DNA from 2 places in the Cellulomonas sp. P5_E12 genome. Region 2 is predicted to be linked to the other one. Evidence: predicted binding sites of a transcription regulator. Region 2 holds the regulator's gene; the other holds the start of a gene.
The links. The regulator HrcA, encoded in region 2, represses chaperone genes, less so after heat shock. The targets are predictions, from matches to a motif close to TTNGCACTCGNNNNNNNCGAGTGCNAA.

Region 1 (7,492 bases), on a different contig from region 2:
ACGCCGGCGGGCAGCCTCGGCCGGGTATCGGGCGTCGACGCCCGTCGTCGTGAGCAGGTCCAGGATCCCGAGCTCGCGGTCGCGCAGCCTCTCGTCGAGGTGGAGGTCGACGTCCGCGCCAGCAGCTTCCAACGCGATCGTCGCGGTCTGGATGGCTCGCACGTAGGGCGAGCACCAGACGCTGTGCGGGCCGGTGCCCTCCTGCTGTTCACGCAGCCACGTGCCGAGCGCCTGTGCCTGCACGGCGCCGCGCGCCGACAGAGGAGTGTCGGCGTCCCGGGTGGTCAGGTCGATGACCTCGAGCCCGGCGCGTTCCGCATCGGTCGCGGCGACGTTGCCCACGCTCTCCCCGTGTCGGACAAGCATCAGCTCGGTGACGCCCGCGAACGCAGGCGTTGGGTGCGTGCTCACGCCGGATCGGCTCCGGTGGGATCGGTCGGATAGATCTTGCGAGCCGGGACGTCCTGGTTGTCGCCCTGGTCCGGCTGACCTTCTGCCGGTGTCGCGCTGGGCAGGGCAGGCGTGTCCTCCACGCCCGTCGGGTGCGCGTTCTGGTCGCTCACAGGGGACTCCGTTCGTGGTGGTGTGGAGCTTCCACTGTGGTCCCGACAGTCCGGCGACGCATCCCGTCCGCCTCTGGCGTCGCCCGGCGCGCGGGGGAGGCGGCACGTGCCTACCGTGGTGGGACCTGCACGAGGAGGCGCGCGATGAGCATCCCGGTTCCCGACAACGACGACACGCCCGACCTGCCTGACGAGCTGGACGGTCTTCCGGACAAGGAGCCGGCGGACTCGCCGCCCGCCGTCGACGACCCCGGTAACCCCGACGCCCACGGCCCGATCATCCACGCGTGAGTCGACCGATCGTGGACGGGCAGTCGGACGGCTCCGGCGACCTCGACGACCCGCCGTCGCGAGAGGACGTGCCGGTGGCGCCCGCGGACCCGGCGGACCCACCGGTGCGCGACGGCCCGCTGAACTCTGCCTGATCGGCGTTCTCCGGCCTGAGGTGCGTCGAGGCGTGCGGGCGAACGGCGTGCGGCCGGACCCACGGTGGCGTCGCGAGCGCTGCGGGCGATCAGGGGTGCGGCGGACTGGGCGCGGTCGTTGCTCCGTCGATCGCAGGCGCTGGGACCGGGGACTTGCGCGATCGAGCCGGTCGGTCATCCGCTCGATGTCCGGTGCCGCGCACCCGGTCGCGGTGCGGAGCGCCAGCGCAGGGCGCGGACGCTCTGCGAGCGCCAGAGCACGACGAGGTCGCGAACCCACCAGGAGACTGACCGCATGCTCGCCCTTCGTGTCGAGGCAACGCCGCTACATACCGGGGTATCCACCATCAGCGTGCCCCGAACGCCGTGCAACCGGGCACCTCGGTCTCGGCCCGAGCAGGCCGACCCAGTTCACCTTTGGCGAACAGAGATGACTGGCACTCGCCACGTGCGAGTGCTAATTCTTTGAGGTGTAGCCAGTCCGGCGACAAGGCGCCGGACGAGCTCCGAGGCCCGGGAGGTCCGGCGCCTCGACGACGAGGAGGTGAGGGCGTTGGCTACGCGATTCGACCCCTTCCAGGAGTTCGACCGGCTCTTCGGGCAGATGGTGTCCGCCGAGCGCGCGGCCGCGACGATGCCGATCGATCTGTTCCGGTCCGGTGACCACTACGTCCTGCACGTCGACCTTCCGGGTGCCGACCCGGGGACGATCGACGTGAACGTGGAGGACCGGACGCTGACCATCCGCGCCCAGCGGACCGGCAGCACCGAGCAGGACGTCCAGTGGCTGGCCAAGGAGCGCCCGGTCGGGACCTACGCACGCCAGCTCACGGTCGGCCGAGGACTTGCCCTCGACGCCATCTCGGCCACCTATGCCGACGGCGTGCTGACCCTGACGATCCCCGTGTCCGAGGACGCCAAGCCCCGGCGCATCGAGGTCCAGCACGGGGCCGACACCACACAGATCACCTCGGGGGAGACGATCCAGTCCTGACCCGAGAGCGGGGCGGTGAGAGGGACCAGCGAGAGCGTCCGCCGGGCGAGGGACGCCCTGTGCGGGCGAGCCAGACCCGCTCACCGCCCCGCGGTGGAAGGTCGCGGCGTGGATGACAGCTCTCGGGTCGCCGGTCATGAGGCGCCGGCCGCAGATGGACCTTGGTCCACCCGTCCTGCCGAGCGTCGAACGTGGCGTACGCGTCACGCGGCTCGTCGGGGCCGAGCTCGTGGGACGCGAGGAACGACGGCCGTGCGCGACCCGCGACGATGAGGTCGCGTAGTTGCTCGCGGCGGCCTCGCAGCTCAGCCGAACGCGGCTCTCAGGTAGCCCGCGTAGCCATTCGGGGTCCGTCCGTACCGACGGCCGGATGTCAGGACGTCGGCCTCGTCGGACGCCACGACGACATGTCGCGCGTCCTGGGCGAGCAGCCTGACCAGCTCGACGTCCTCGTGCTCTGGGCGGTGCGGGAACCCGCCGGCTCGCACATAGGCGTCGGCCCGCACGCCCAGGTTCGCGCCGTGCACGTGGCCGTTCGGCCGTCCCTGGACGCGCGTCGCAGACCAGGTGGCCAGCTGGTCCTCGGTCAGGTCCTGCGGATCGGGTCGCACCGTGCCGACGACGACGTCCGCACCGGCGTCGGCACGCGACAGCTGACTCGTGAGCCAGTGAGGGGGCACCTCCGAGTCGGCGTCCGTGCACGCGATCCAGGTCCGCGAGAGCGGGGCCGCTCCGGCAGCAAGCCCGACCGCGACCCCGTAGGCGCGTGCTGCGCCGACGGATCGGGCTGCGACCTCGTGGACGTCGACCGGGAACGAGCGCGCGATGTCGGGAGTCCGGTCGAGGCAGTCGTCCAGCACCACCACGACGTGCGCGGTCGGGCCGCTCAACTGGGAGGCGGCCGCGACCACCGAGGTGAGGCACCGTGCGAGGAGGTCTTCCTCGTCCCGCGCCGGCACCACGACGATGACGTGGCCGACCGGACCGCGCGGGGTCACGCGAGACCGGCCCGACGGGCGACCGAACGGTCGTCACGGCTCCAGACCTCGAGCACGAAGTCGTCCTCGACGTGCTGGACGAGGCGGGGCAGCGCGAGCGAGGCGCGCAGGATCCGGTGCACGTCGTCCCCGCCGAGCGGGTAGTCCGCGACCGGATGGCGCCAGTGGCAGGCCACCAGGCTCCCATTGCCGGTCAGGGACTGCCGGAGTGCGCCGGCGAGATCGCGCAGGTGCGTGCCGGTGAGGTAGTACCCGACCTCGGACAGGACGATGAGGTCGAAGGGGCCGCCGCCGGGCACCCCGTCGGCGATGTCGTGCTGGAGCAGCTCGACGTTGCTCCGGTCCGCCAGGCGCTCCTTGGCCTGGGCGAGCGCGGCAGGCGACACGTCGGTCGCCACCAATCGCTCGCACCGAGGTGCGAGCTCGGCGGTCAGGATGCCGATCGAGCACCCGACCTCCAGGACCGTGCCCAGACGTTGCTCGGGCAGCGCCGCGAGCGTCACCGCGCGTTTGCGCTCCTCGTACCAGCGCGACTCGAGGTACCACGGGTCCGCTCGACGCGCGTAGCTCGCGTCGAAGTACGACGCCGGCAGGTCCGTCACAGGTTGCTCGTCGGCGACCACGTAGACCTCGACGTCCCGATCGAACGAGGCGAGGAAGTCCGCGTGCAGCGGGGCGGAGTCCAGCGGCGCGGCCGAGGCGGCCCGCACCTGCGTGCTGTGGGCGGCGGTCGCCCGGTGCTTGCGGACGACCGACCGGTCCGACAAGGTCAGCGCGCGCAGCCGCGGCCACGGCACCAGCGGCTCGTCAGGGGTAGCCCAGTGCCACATCCAGATGGGGTACTCGAGCAGCTGCGCGCCGAGCTCGAGCGCGAGCTCCGCGCAGATCTCGCCGACGACCCGGTGGTCGCGATGCCCGTCGCCGCGCCACGGGGCGACGAGAACCTGCGGCGGGTCCGCGGTCGTCAGGAGGTCTCGCAGGTCCCGCGTGACGTCGTCGCGATGGTCCTGGACGGCGCCGTCCTCATGGCCCAGCAGCCGCACGGGAGAGTCCGGCGACAGCACGGTGAGGGCCAGGCGGACCTCGTCGACCCGACGCCTGCGCAGGTCCGCCGGGAGCAGGGTCGTCGACCCGGGATGGGACGCGGCGCCGTCGGTCACGACGATGACCTCCGCGGGTCGTCCGGCGGCCGCGAGCTCGGCGAGCAGGCCACCGGCACCGAGCGTCTCGTCGTCGGGATGGGCAGCCACCACGACCACCCGGCCACCGAGCGGCACCGCCAGCGGCTGGAGCGCGGCGAGCCGCGGGTCGGCGGACCACACGATCGCCGGTGTTCCGGGAGCCCGACCGTCGAACGTCACCACGGGTCGCCCTCGGACGCGGTCAACGCGTTGCCCAGGGAGGCGTCGTCGCGTTCCGCGTGATGCTGGCGCAGGTAGATCTCGAGGTCGACGACGCGTTTGGCGTGGTCCTCCTCCTGGGTCAGCGGGCCCGGGCCCAGCGCGTGACCGGAACTCGCGAGCACGGCCTCGCACGTTCGCGCCACGACCGCTCGCACCCGCTTCGCCAGCACGCGGCCGGCGGAGCGGTCAGCGGCCGAACCAGCCGTCCGCCCTCCGTCCGTGGTGCTGCCCGAAGAGTCGACCGCGGCCGCCGCGTGGGCGAGGGCGTACCGCGCGGAAGCGAGCCGTTCGTCGATCGATCCCAGGTGCATCGCCAGCAGCCGGTCGTCGGGTCGGCGTCGCGCCTCGAGCAGCACCCGACGTGCGATGCCGACCGCGCCGCCGTACCAGCAGGCCGCGACGCCGATCCCGCCCCACCAGAAGCCGGGGCGCTGGACGTACCAGTCGCCGTCGCGGACGAGCTCGGCGGCCACGTCGTCGAACCTCACCGGTCCGCTGGGGATCTCGCGCAGCCCACGCGAGATCCACGCGTGACGCACGGGTTCGACGCCGGGGGAGTGCAGGTCGACGACGAACAGGCCGTGGTCGTCCCCTTCACCGGGCAGCGCCGCGGTGACCAGAGCCCCATCGAGCCGGCCCGCCAACGAGCACCACGGCTTGAGCCCGTCGAGCCGCCACGACTCGCCCGGCGCGCGCGTGGCACGGAGCCGGGCCGTCGGCGTCTCGGCTGCGAACACACCCCACGTCGAGAACGGGAGGCCGCTCTGGTCCATGCCCGCCGTGCGTGCCTGGTCGAGGATCGCCAGCGCGTCGAGATGGGGTTCCACCGCGCGCGCGACGGCAAGATCCCCCGCCGCGAGCGTCGCCAGGAGCTCCCACAGCTGCACGGTGGCGCCATGACCTGGCAGCAGCCCGGCGGGCCACTCCTCGACGTCGCGCAGTGCCTCGTCGACCGAAAGAGGGATGCGTACCGACAGGGCAGTCGCGGCCGGTAGGCCGAGGCGCACGGGCGTCACGCCCGCACTCGTGGGTCTCGGCCGGCCGTCGACGGTGCTCAATGAGACCGCAGAGCGGCCACGAGCTCCGCCTTCGTCATCGTGGACCTGCCGCCGATGCCGATCTCGGCCGCGCGCTTGCGCAGGTCGTGCACCGACCAGTCCTCGTACGGACCGGAGCTGCCTCCCGTGTGCGCGACCGATCCTCGGCCCTTCGCCGCCGCAGCGTTGGCGATCCGCGCCGACTTCTCCGTGCTGTTGCCCTCGTCGCGGAGCGTCTCGTACAGCTCCTTGTCCTTGACGCTGGGTCCGGGATTGCGGTTCGGCATGATCACGTCCTCGGGGTGCCGACGGGCGCCGTCGAGCGGCGCCGCCTGGTTCCGCACGCACGGTGATGCGCGGGTTCGGAGGGCCGCTGCTTGACCTCGACAGATCGTAAGTAGCGCGCGACGACTCCGCTCGTCGCAACCTCGCCGACCGTCGCTCGAGTGGAGGTCAGGGTTCGCGGACCTCGAACGCGATCGCCTCGTGGGTGATGGCCTCACCGGGAGTGCGCTGTGGCACCCGTGTCCAGGGCGGTGAGTTCGGTGGTCGTCGTGCGTCGGCTCAGACGAAGATGCTCCGAAGCTCGTGAGCGACCTCGTGCGGGGCGTCCTCGACGAGAAAGTGGCTGGTGTCCACACCGCGGCCGGACACCCGGGGGGCCCAGGGCCGCCAGACGTCGAGCACGTCTGCGTACAGGCGCGGGAGCGCACCCCGTGCGCTCCACAGAGCCAGCAACGGAACGTCGATCTGCCGACCCGCGCGGAAGTCCGCGCCATCGTGGGCGCGGTCGATGGTGGCGGCGGCGCGGTAGTCCTCACAGATGGCCTCGACGGTGCTCGGATCGTCGAGCAGGGCGCGGTAGCTCGCCAGCACTGCCGGCGGGTACCGACCGGCCGTGGAGCCGATGCCGAGCCTTCTGACGTGGAGGTCGAAGAAGGCGTCAGGGTCGGCGCCGATGAGGCGCTCGGGGAGTGGGGCTGGTTGCGCGAGGAAGGCCCAGTGCCAGTAGGTGAGTGCGAGGAGGGCGTCTGCCCGTGCCCAGACCTCGCCGGTGGGTACGACGTCGAAGACGGCGACACCGATGACGTGCTCGGGATGGTCGAGGGCCATCCGGTAGGCGACGCGTCCGCCACGGTCGTGGCCGGCCACGGCGAACCGGTCGTGGCCGAGGTCGGCCATGGCCTGGACCAGGTCGCCGGCCAACGCCCGCTTGGAGTGCGGGGCGTGGTCGTCCGCGAGCACCGGACGGAACGAGGCGCCGTACCCGGGGAGGTCCACGGCGACAACGGTGAAATGCGGGGCCAGCAAGGGTGCGGTCGAGTGCCACATCAGGTGGGACTGCGGGTAGCCGTGGAGCAGGAGGACGGGGGGTCCGTCTCCGCCGACCCGCGCGAAGACAGGTCCACGGTCGGTCTGCAGGAGTCGTTCGTGGAAGTCGTCGAACATCAGGTTCCTCCGCTGGTGGTGACGGCGGGCGGTGTGGACCGCCCGCCGTCACCTGTGAGGGCTCAGACGCGGGGGTGCGTCGCGAGCCAGTCCCCGAAGTGGGTCGGTGCGAGGCGCGCGCCCTCGCCCGGCGTCAGGGTCGAGTCCTCGAGCCGGGTGCCGAAGTAGCGGGCATCCGGGTCGGTCACGACGACGCGAGTGTCGTTGTCGCGCTCGAGGGCTCGGCGGGCGAGGTTGTCGAGACCGATGGCCTCCGGTCCCGCGATCTCGATGACACCGTCGGCCGCCGGGGACGTCGCGATCTCGCACAGGAGCTGCGCGACGTCGTCGCCGGCGATCGGCTGGAGGGTGGCCCCCGGCAGTCGGACGGTGTCGCCGTCGGCTGCGGAGTCGGCGATCCCGCGGACGAACTCGAAGAACTGCGTCGAGCGGACGATCGTGAAGGGCTGCCCGGACTCCTGGATGAGCTTCTCCTGGGCGACCTTGGCGCGCAGGTAGCCGCTGTCCGGAGCGCGCTCCGCACCCACGATCGTGAGTGCGACGTGGAGCTGGACACCGGCCGCTCGCTCGGCAGCCAGGAGGTTGCCCGTCGAGGTCGTGAAGAAATGCAGCACGGCCTGGTC
Region 2 (7,492 bases):
ACTGCGACTTCAACACGTACACCGCGACCGAGCTCGGTGGCGGCGCGAGCCAGCGCGCGTACGCGGACACGGCGTTGCGGGAGATCGAGCTGGCGCGCGCCGTGCTGGCTGACCTCCCGCCGCGCCCGGTGAGCACCGTGTTCGTCGGCGGCGGGACACCGACCGTCCTGGCCGTCCCGGACCTGGCCCGCATGCTGGGCGGCGTCCGTGAGGGGTGGGGCCTTGCCGACGACGTCGAGGTGACCACCGAGGCGAATCCCGACTCGGTGACGCCGGAGTCGCTGGTCGCCCTGGCGGAGGCGGGGTTCACCCGCGTCTCCTTCGGCATGCAGTCGGCCGTGCCGCACGTGCTGGCCACGCTCGACCGCACGCACGACCCCCGGCGGATCCCGGACGTGGTGCGCTGGGCCCGCGAGGCCGGCCTGGCTGTCTCGCTCGACCTCATCTACGGCACGCCGGGGGAGTCGCTCGACGACTGGCGCACCAGCGTCGAGTCGGCGCTGGAGACGGGCGTCGACCACGTGTCCGCCTACGCGCTCGTGGTCGAGGCCGGAACCCGGATGGCGGTCCAGGTGCGCCGCGGAGAGCTCGAGCTGCCTGACGGTGACGACCAGGCCGCCAAGTACGAGCTGGCCGACGACCTGTTCGAGGCCGCCGGGCTCGGCTGGTACGAGGTGAGCAACTGGGCGCGCACGCCCGCCGACGCCTGCCGGCACAACCTCAGCTACTGGCGGGGCGACGACTGGTGGGGGATCGGCCCCGGGGCGCACAGCCACGTCGGAGGGGTGCGCTGGTGGAACGTGAAGCACCCCCGGGCGTACGCCGACCGGCTCGAGCGCGGCCTGAGCCCCGCGGCGGGCCGGGAGACGGTCACCGGGGAGGGTGCCGTGCTGGAACGCCTGATGCTCGGCGTCCGGCTGGCATCGGGGCTCCCGCTCGACGCGCTGCCCACCGAGGCGCGCCCGTCGGTGGCCGGGCTGGTCGCGGACGGGCTGGTCGACGGGCATGCCGCGACCGGTGGACGTCGGATCGTGCTCACCAGGCGCGGCCGGCTGCTCGCCGACGCCGTCGTCCGGACGCTCGTCGGCTGACGGTCAGCGCACCAGCTCGAGGCTGAACGGGTACCGGTAGGAGCCGCCGCGCTGGACGGCGAGCGCCGCGAGGATGCTCACGACGAGGCTGATGATGCCCAGCGCGATGAATCCGAGCCAGCCGACGACCCCGATCACCGGGATCGCCCGCACGATCGCGCAGACGACCAAGCCGACGAGGACCGTCAGCTGGAAGTTGAGCGCGACCCGTGCCTCGTCCGCGGCGCCGCCACCCTTCTCCCGGTTGACCAGCCAGATCACCAGCGCGGCCAGCCAGCCGACCCAGAAGTACGCGAGGATCCCGCCGAGGTGCGCGAGCATGCCCAGCGAGCGCGTCTGGTCCGCGCCGTGCGGCGGCGGGGTCTCGTGGTGCTCGTACGACATCGTGGCTCGCTCCTCGTCAGGGGTCGTCATCGTGACGGCACCGCGCAGCCTACCGACGGGCGGGTCGTGACGTCCTCCGTTCCGACATGCCCGGAAAGCGCGGTTCCTTGACATGCGACCGCCGCCTTCGGTTCGCTGGCGTGGGCGACGACCGCCCTGTGACCAGGGAGGCCACGCATGAGCGAGAACCCCGGCGGTACCCCGCCGCGTGACGACGACCCCGCGAAGCCCGCTGAACCGGTCGTTCCCGAGACGCCGGCCGAACCGCCCGCGGCACCCGACCCCGTCGAGAAGGCCGCCCCCGTACCGCCGGCTCCCGAGCCCGAGCCCGCGCCGCCCGCAGCTCCTCCGGCACCCGAGCCCGCCCCGCCGGCTGTTCCTCCGGCACCACCCGCCCCGCCCGTCGCACCACCCGCCCCGCCCGTCGCTCCGCCTGCGCCGCCTGCTCCGCCGTCCTACGGCCAGCCGCCCGCCGGGGCATACCCGCCGCCGCCCCCGTCCGGCTACGGCCAGCCGCCCGCCGGCGCCTATCCGCCCCCTCCGGCGCCGGGCTACGGCCAGCCGCCCGCCGGGGGATACCCGCCCCAGGGCTCGCCCTACGGTCAGCCGGCTCCGGGCGCCTATCCACCTGCGGCGCCTGTCTACGGTCAGGCACCCCCGGGCGCGTACCCGCCGCCGGCCGGCGGCTACGGCCCCCCGGTCCAGGCGTCGCCCATCGGCGAGTCCTTCTCCTACGGGTGGCGGAAGTTCACGAGCCACGGCGGCCTGTTCATCGGGGCGGCGCTCGTGTGGTTCGTCGTCGCGGCCGTCGTGTTCACGGTCGTGGCGCTGATCTTCGGCGGCTTCGCCTCGCTGTTCGACCCGAACGGCCGCGGGATGGGCAGCGGCATGGGCATCGGACTGTCGTTCGGGCTGATCGTGTTCTACGCCGCGGTCGCGCTCATCGGCTACCTCATCCAGGCCGCGTTCATCCGGGCTGCGCTGACCGTGACCGAGGGCCGCGAGCTGTCCTTCGGCGACTTCTTCAAGTTCGTCGACGCCGGACCGATCGTCCTCACCGCGCTGCTGCTCACAGCGATCGGCGTGGTGCTCAACCTCATCCCGTTCTTCGGCGGGCTGGTGTCTCTCGTCGTGAACTTCCTGCTGCTGTTCACGTTCTGGTTCGTGATCGACAAGCACCTGACGCCCGTCGACGCGATCAAGGCGAGCTACCAGCTCATCACCGCGAACCTGTCGACGACGATCCTGTTCTACCTGCTCAGCCTGGTGATCCTGTTCGCCGGCGCGATCTTGTGCGGCATCGGGCTGCTCGTGGCGGTGCCCGTGGTGCTCGTCGCGACGGCGTTCCTGTTCAAGCGGTTGCTGGGCGACCCGATCGCCGCCTGACCCGACAGACGGTGCCCGGCCACCCGCGAGAGTGGCCGGGCACGGTCACGCCGTGACGAAGTCGATGAGCTCCTCCACGCGACCCAGGAGGCTCGGCTCGAGGTCGGCGTAGCTGCCCACGGAGCGCAGGATGCGCTGCCAGGCGCGGGCGACGTCGGCCTGCTCGTCGGCGGGCCAGCCCAGCTCCCGCAGGATGCCGTGCTTCCACTCCGTGCCGCGCTCGATGACCGGCCACGCGGACAGCCCCAAGCGCTCGGGGCGGACGGCCTGCCACACGTCGACGTAGGGGTGGCCGAGGACGAGCACGGAGCCGGCGGGCGTCCCCCGGACCGCCTCGGCCGCGATCCGGCTCTCCTTCGACCCGGCGACGAGGTGGTCGACGAGGACGCCGACGCGGCGGCCCGGTCCCGGGGAGAAGTCGCGGAGGGCGTCCGCGAGGTTGTCGACGCCGTCGAGGAGCTCGACCACGACACCCTCCAGCCGCAGGTCGTCACCCCAGACCTTCTCCACCAGCTCCGCGTCGTGCTTGCCCTCGACCCAGATCCGGCTGCCGCGGGCGACGCGGGCGCGGGCGTCGTGCACCGCGACCGAGCCCGACGCGGTGCGGGTGGGGCGCACGGGCGCGGCAGCGCGGACCGGGGCCGTCAGCGCCACCGGCTCGCCGTCGAGCCAGAAGCCCCGGCCCAGCGGGAAGGTGCGGGTGCGGCCGCGCCGGTCCTCGAGCACGACCACGTGCTGGCCGCCCGACTTCTCGACCCGGACGACGGCGCCGACCCATCCCGTGGTGACCTCCTCGACGACCAGGCCGGTCTCGGCGGGCTGCGGGCGGCTGGTGCGGGCGGGCCGGTGGTGCGTCGAGGCGGAGCCCCCGAGCACGTCCGAGCCGTAGCGGTCGTCGTTCACCCGGGCAGCCTAGGTGCGGGCGCGAGCGGTGCGGTCGAGGCGCGCAGCGGCCGCCCCGTGGGTGTCGGCTCCGCGGCGTAGCATTGGCACTCCCGTGCGCGGAGTGCTACCCGCTGGGACCATGGCGGCGCGACGACGAAGGAGGCGACATGAGCGAGGACCGACGGCTGGACGTGCTGCGGGCGATCGTCGAGGACTACGTCGCCACCAAGGAGCCCGTGGGCTCGCGCGCGCTGGTGGAGCGGCACTCGCTCGGCGTCTCGCCGGCCACGATCCGCAATGACATGGCCGCGCTCGAGGAGGGCGGCTACATCGCCCAGCCGCACACGTCGGCGGGTCGTGTGCCGACGGACAAGGGGTACCGGCTCTTCGTCGACCGCCTCTCCACCGTCAAGCCGCTGTCGAGCCCCGAGCGGCGTGCCATCGGCGCGTTCCTCGAGAGCGCGCAGGACCTGGACGACGTCGTGGACCGGGCGGTGCGCCTGATCGCGCAGCTGACGCAGCAGGTCGCGGTCGTGCAGTACCCGTCGCTGCGGCGCTCGGCGCTGCGGCACGTCGAGCTCGTGCCCGTCGGGGCGCGCCACCTGCTGGTCGTGCTCATCACGGACACCGGGCGGGTCGAGCAGCGCACGTTGGAGCTCGCGTCCGACCTCGACGAGTCCGTGGTCGCGCGCCTGCGGTCCCGCCTGAACGTCAGCGCGGCCGGCCGGCGCCTGTCCGAGCTCCCGGTGGCGCTCGGCGAGCTCACGGACGCGTTCGCGCCCGCCGACCAGGCGCTCGTCGAGGCCGTCATCGCGGTGGTCGAGGAGACCCTGGCGCAGGAGAGCGAGGAGCGCGTCGTGCTCGCCGGCACCGCGAACCTCGCCCGCGTCGGCGGGACCGACGTCCGGTCGATCGGCCCGGTCCTGGAGGCGCTGGAGGAGCAGGTCGTGCTCCTGCGGCTGCTCTCCGAGATGGCCGAGGACTCGGCGACGGTGTCCGTGCGCATCGGCCGGGAGAACCAGCACGACGGGCTGTTCGAGACGAGCTTCGTGACCACCGGGTACGGCGACGAGGGTGGCGGCTCGGTGGCGCGGGTCGGCTCGATCGGCCCGCTGCGGATGGACTACCCCGGCACCATGTCGGCGGTCCGCGCCGTGGCGCGCTACCTGACCCGCATCCTCGCGCAATGACCGGCACCGTGACCCGCCCGAAGACCCGCCCGATGACCTGCACGCACCTGTCCACGACAGCTGGAAGTGAGCACCCCCTCTCGTGACCGACTACTACGAGGTCCTCGGCGTCCCGCGTGACGCCAGCCCCGAGCAGATCAAGAAGGCGTACCGCAAGCTCGCGCGCGAGCACCACCCCGACGTCGCGGGCGCGGACGCCGGCTCCGAGGACACGTTCAAGGACGTGTCGCGCGCGTACGACGTCCTCGGCAACCCGGAGAAGCGCCGCGCGTACGACCTCGGCGGCGACCCGTCCTCGCCCGGCGGCGGCATGGGCGGCGGGTTCGGCTTCCAGGACATCTTCGAGACGTTCTTCGGCGCCGCGACCGGCGCCGCGGCGCAGCGGGGACCGATCCCGCGCGCCCGGCGCGGGCAGGACGCGCTCGTGCGGCTCGACCTGGACCTCGCGGACGTCACGTTCGGCGTCCACAAGGACGTGCCGGTGGACACCGCGGTCGTCTGCCCGACGTGCAGCGGCTCGTGCTGTCGGCCCGGCACGTCGCCGCGCACCTGCGAGGTGTGCGGCGGTCGGGGCTCGGTCCAGCGTGTCGCGCGGTCCTTCCTCGGGCAGGTCATGACGACGCAGCCGTGCGCCGCGTGCCACGGCTTCGGCACCGTCATCCCCGAGCCGTGCACCGAGTGCTCGGGCGAGGGCCGCGTCCGGTCGCGCCGCACGCTCAGCGTGGACGTGCCCGCGGGCGTCGACACCGGTACGCGGATCAAGCTGACCGGCCAGGGTGAGGTCGGGCCCGCCGGCGGTCCCGCCGGTGACGTCTACCTCGAGGTGCGCGAGCGCAAGAACGACACGTTCGTGCGGCGCGGCGACGACCTGCACGCGACGCTCGAGGTCCCGATGACCGCGGCGGCCCTGGGCACGGTTCTCACGCTCGACACCCTGGACGGCGCGCGCGAGGTCGACCTGCGACCGGGCACGCAGCCCGCCCAGGTCGTCACGATCAAGGGCCTCGGCGTCGGACACCTCCACGCGGCCGGGCGCGGCGACCTGCACGTCCACGTCGAGGTGCAGGTGCCGACCGCGATGGACGACGAGCAGGCCGAGCTGCTGCGCCGGCTGGCGGCCCTGCGGGGCGAGGAGCGTCCGGAGGCACGGCTCGCCGCGTCGAACACCGGCGTCTTCGCCAAGCTGCGCGACAAGCTCTCGGGCCGCTGAGCATGACGGCGCCAACCGCGTCATGAGCGCGCCCGTCTTCCTGGCCGAGCCCGGATCGCTCGACGCCGTCGCCGACGGCGGCACGTACCTGCTGGGTGGCGCCGAGGGGCGCCACGCCGGGGTCGTGCAGCGCCGGGTCGCCGGTGAGCGGGTGGACGTCGTCGACGGCGCGGGCGTGCGCCTCGTCGGGATCGTCGGCTCCGTCACGCCCGACGGTGTGCTCGTGCAGGTCCAGCAGCGCGTGGTCGAGCCGGCGGCCGACGTCGCCCTCGTGCTCGTGCAGGCGCTGGCCAAGGGCGACCGCGACGAGATGGCGATCGAGGCGGCCACCGAGGTGGGCGTCGACGCGGTGGTGCCGTGGCAGGCCGAGCGCTCGATCGTCGTCTGGCGCGGCGACCGGGCCGCGAAGAGCCGGGCGCGCTGGCTGGGGACCGTGCGAGCGGCGGCGAAGCAGTCGCGGCGCGCCCGCGTACCCGACGTCGAGCTCGCGCTCGACGGCCGCGGCCTGGCCGAGCGGGTCCGCACGGTCGTCGCGGGGGGCGGGGTCGCGCTGGTGCTGCACGAGGACGCGACGGACGCCATCGCGTCGACGGCCCTGCCGGACGCCGGCGAGTGCCTCGTCGTGGTCGGCCCGGAGGGCGGGATCGGGGACAGCGAGCTCGGACGCCTCGTGGAGGCAGGGGCGCGGGCGGTCCGGCTCGGACCGCACGTGCTGCGGACGTCGACCGCGGGCCCGGTCGCCCTCGCTCTGCTGGCCGAGCGGCTGGGGCGCTGGGCCTGACCGCTCCGTCGGTGGCGCCTCGTAGACTGTCGACGTCTGCCTGGGACACCCGTGCCTGACCGGCACACCCACCACTCACCTAAGGAGCGCACGGCGCACGCCGAGCACATGGCCGAGTCCACATCCGCAGCGCGGTCCTCCGGGGCACCGGCGCGCGTCGAGCACCGCATCAGCGTGCCGTCCGACGTCTCGATGGTCGAGCTGCTCGGCCTGCGGGACGAGGTGCTCCGCACCATCGAGTCCGGGTTCACCGGCGTCGACATCCACGTCCGCGGCAACGAGGTGACCCTCGCCGGCCCGGTCGGCGACGTGGCCCTCGTGTCGCGGCTGATCGACGAGCTGGTCGAGATGGCGGCGGGAGGCACACCGCTGACCCCCGACGTGGTGACCCGGTCCGTCGCGATGCTCACGGCGGCCTCGGCCGCGCGCCCCGCGGACGTCCTCTCGTTCAACATCCTCACGGGCCGCGGCCGCACCATCCGCGCCAAGACGTCGGGCCAGAAGGACTACGTCGACGCGATCGACCGGCACACCGTGACGTTCGGCATCGGGCCCGCGGGCACGG

Region 1: the regulator HrcA is predicted to act here: its motif matches at 1,423-1,449, upstream of ACXJKA_RS07245 (Hsp20/alpha crystallin family protein).

The regions. Positions count from the first base shown of each region.
Region 1 covers NZ_JBFUMP010000006.1:179,260-186,751, forward strand. Annotated here, with positions in the region: gene ACXJKA_RS07225 (histidine phosphatase family protein) at 1-411, opposite strand, end outside; gene ACXJKA_RS07230 (hypothetical protein) at 408-563, opposite strand; gene ACXJKA_RS07235 (hypothetical protein) at 708-854, shown strand; gene ACXJKA_RS07240 (hypothetical protein) at 851-988, shown strand; gene ACXJKA_RS07245 (Hsp20/alpha crystallin family protein) at 1,542-1,982, shown strand; gene ACXJKA_RS07250 (glycosyltransferase) at 2,288-2,980, opposite strand; gene ACXJKA_RS07255 (PIG-L family deacetylase) at 2,977-4,344, opposite strand; gene ACXJKA_RS07260 (acyl-CoA dehydrogenase family protein) at 4,338-5,399, opposite strand; gene ACXJKA_RS07265 (DUF7218 family protein) at 5,438-5,707, opposite strand; gene ACXJKA_RS07270 (alpha/beta hydrolase) at 5,985-6,869, opposite strand; gene ACXJKA_RS07275 (SDR family oxidoreductase) at 6,932-7,492, opposite strand, start outside.
Region 2 covers NZ_JBFUMP010000013.1:19,274-26,765, forward strand. Annotated here, with positions in the region: gene hemW (radical SAM family heme chaperone HemW) at 1-1,091, shown strand, start outside; gene ACXJKA_RS12180 (DUF4870 domain-containing protein) at 1,095-1,505, opposite strand; gene ACXJKA_RS12185 (hypothetical protein) at 1,653-2,861, shown strand; gene ACXJKA_RS12190 (DUF3097 domain-containing protein) at 2,907-3,764, opposite strand; gene hrcA (heat-inducible transcriptional repressor HrcA) at 3,914-4,936, shown strand; gene dnaJ (molecular chaperone DnaJ) at 5,019-6,146, shown strand; gene ACXJKA_RS12205 (16S rRNA (uracil(1498)-N(3))-methyltransferase) at 6,169-6,927, shown strand; gene ACXJKA_RS12210 (PhoH family protein) at 7,036-7,492, shown strand, end outside.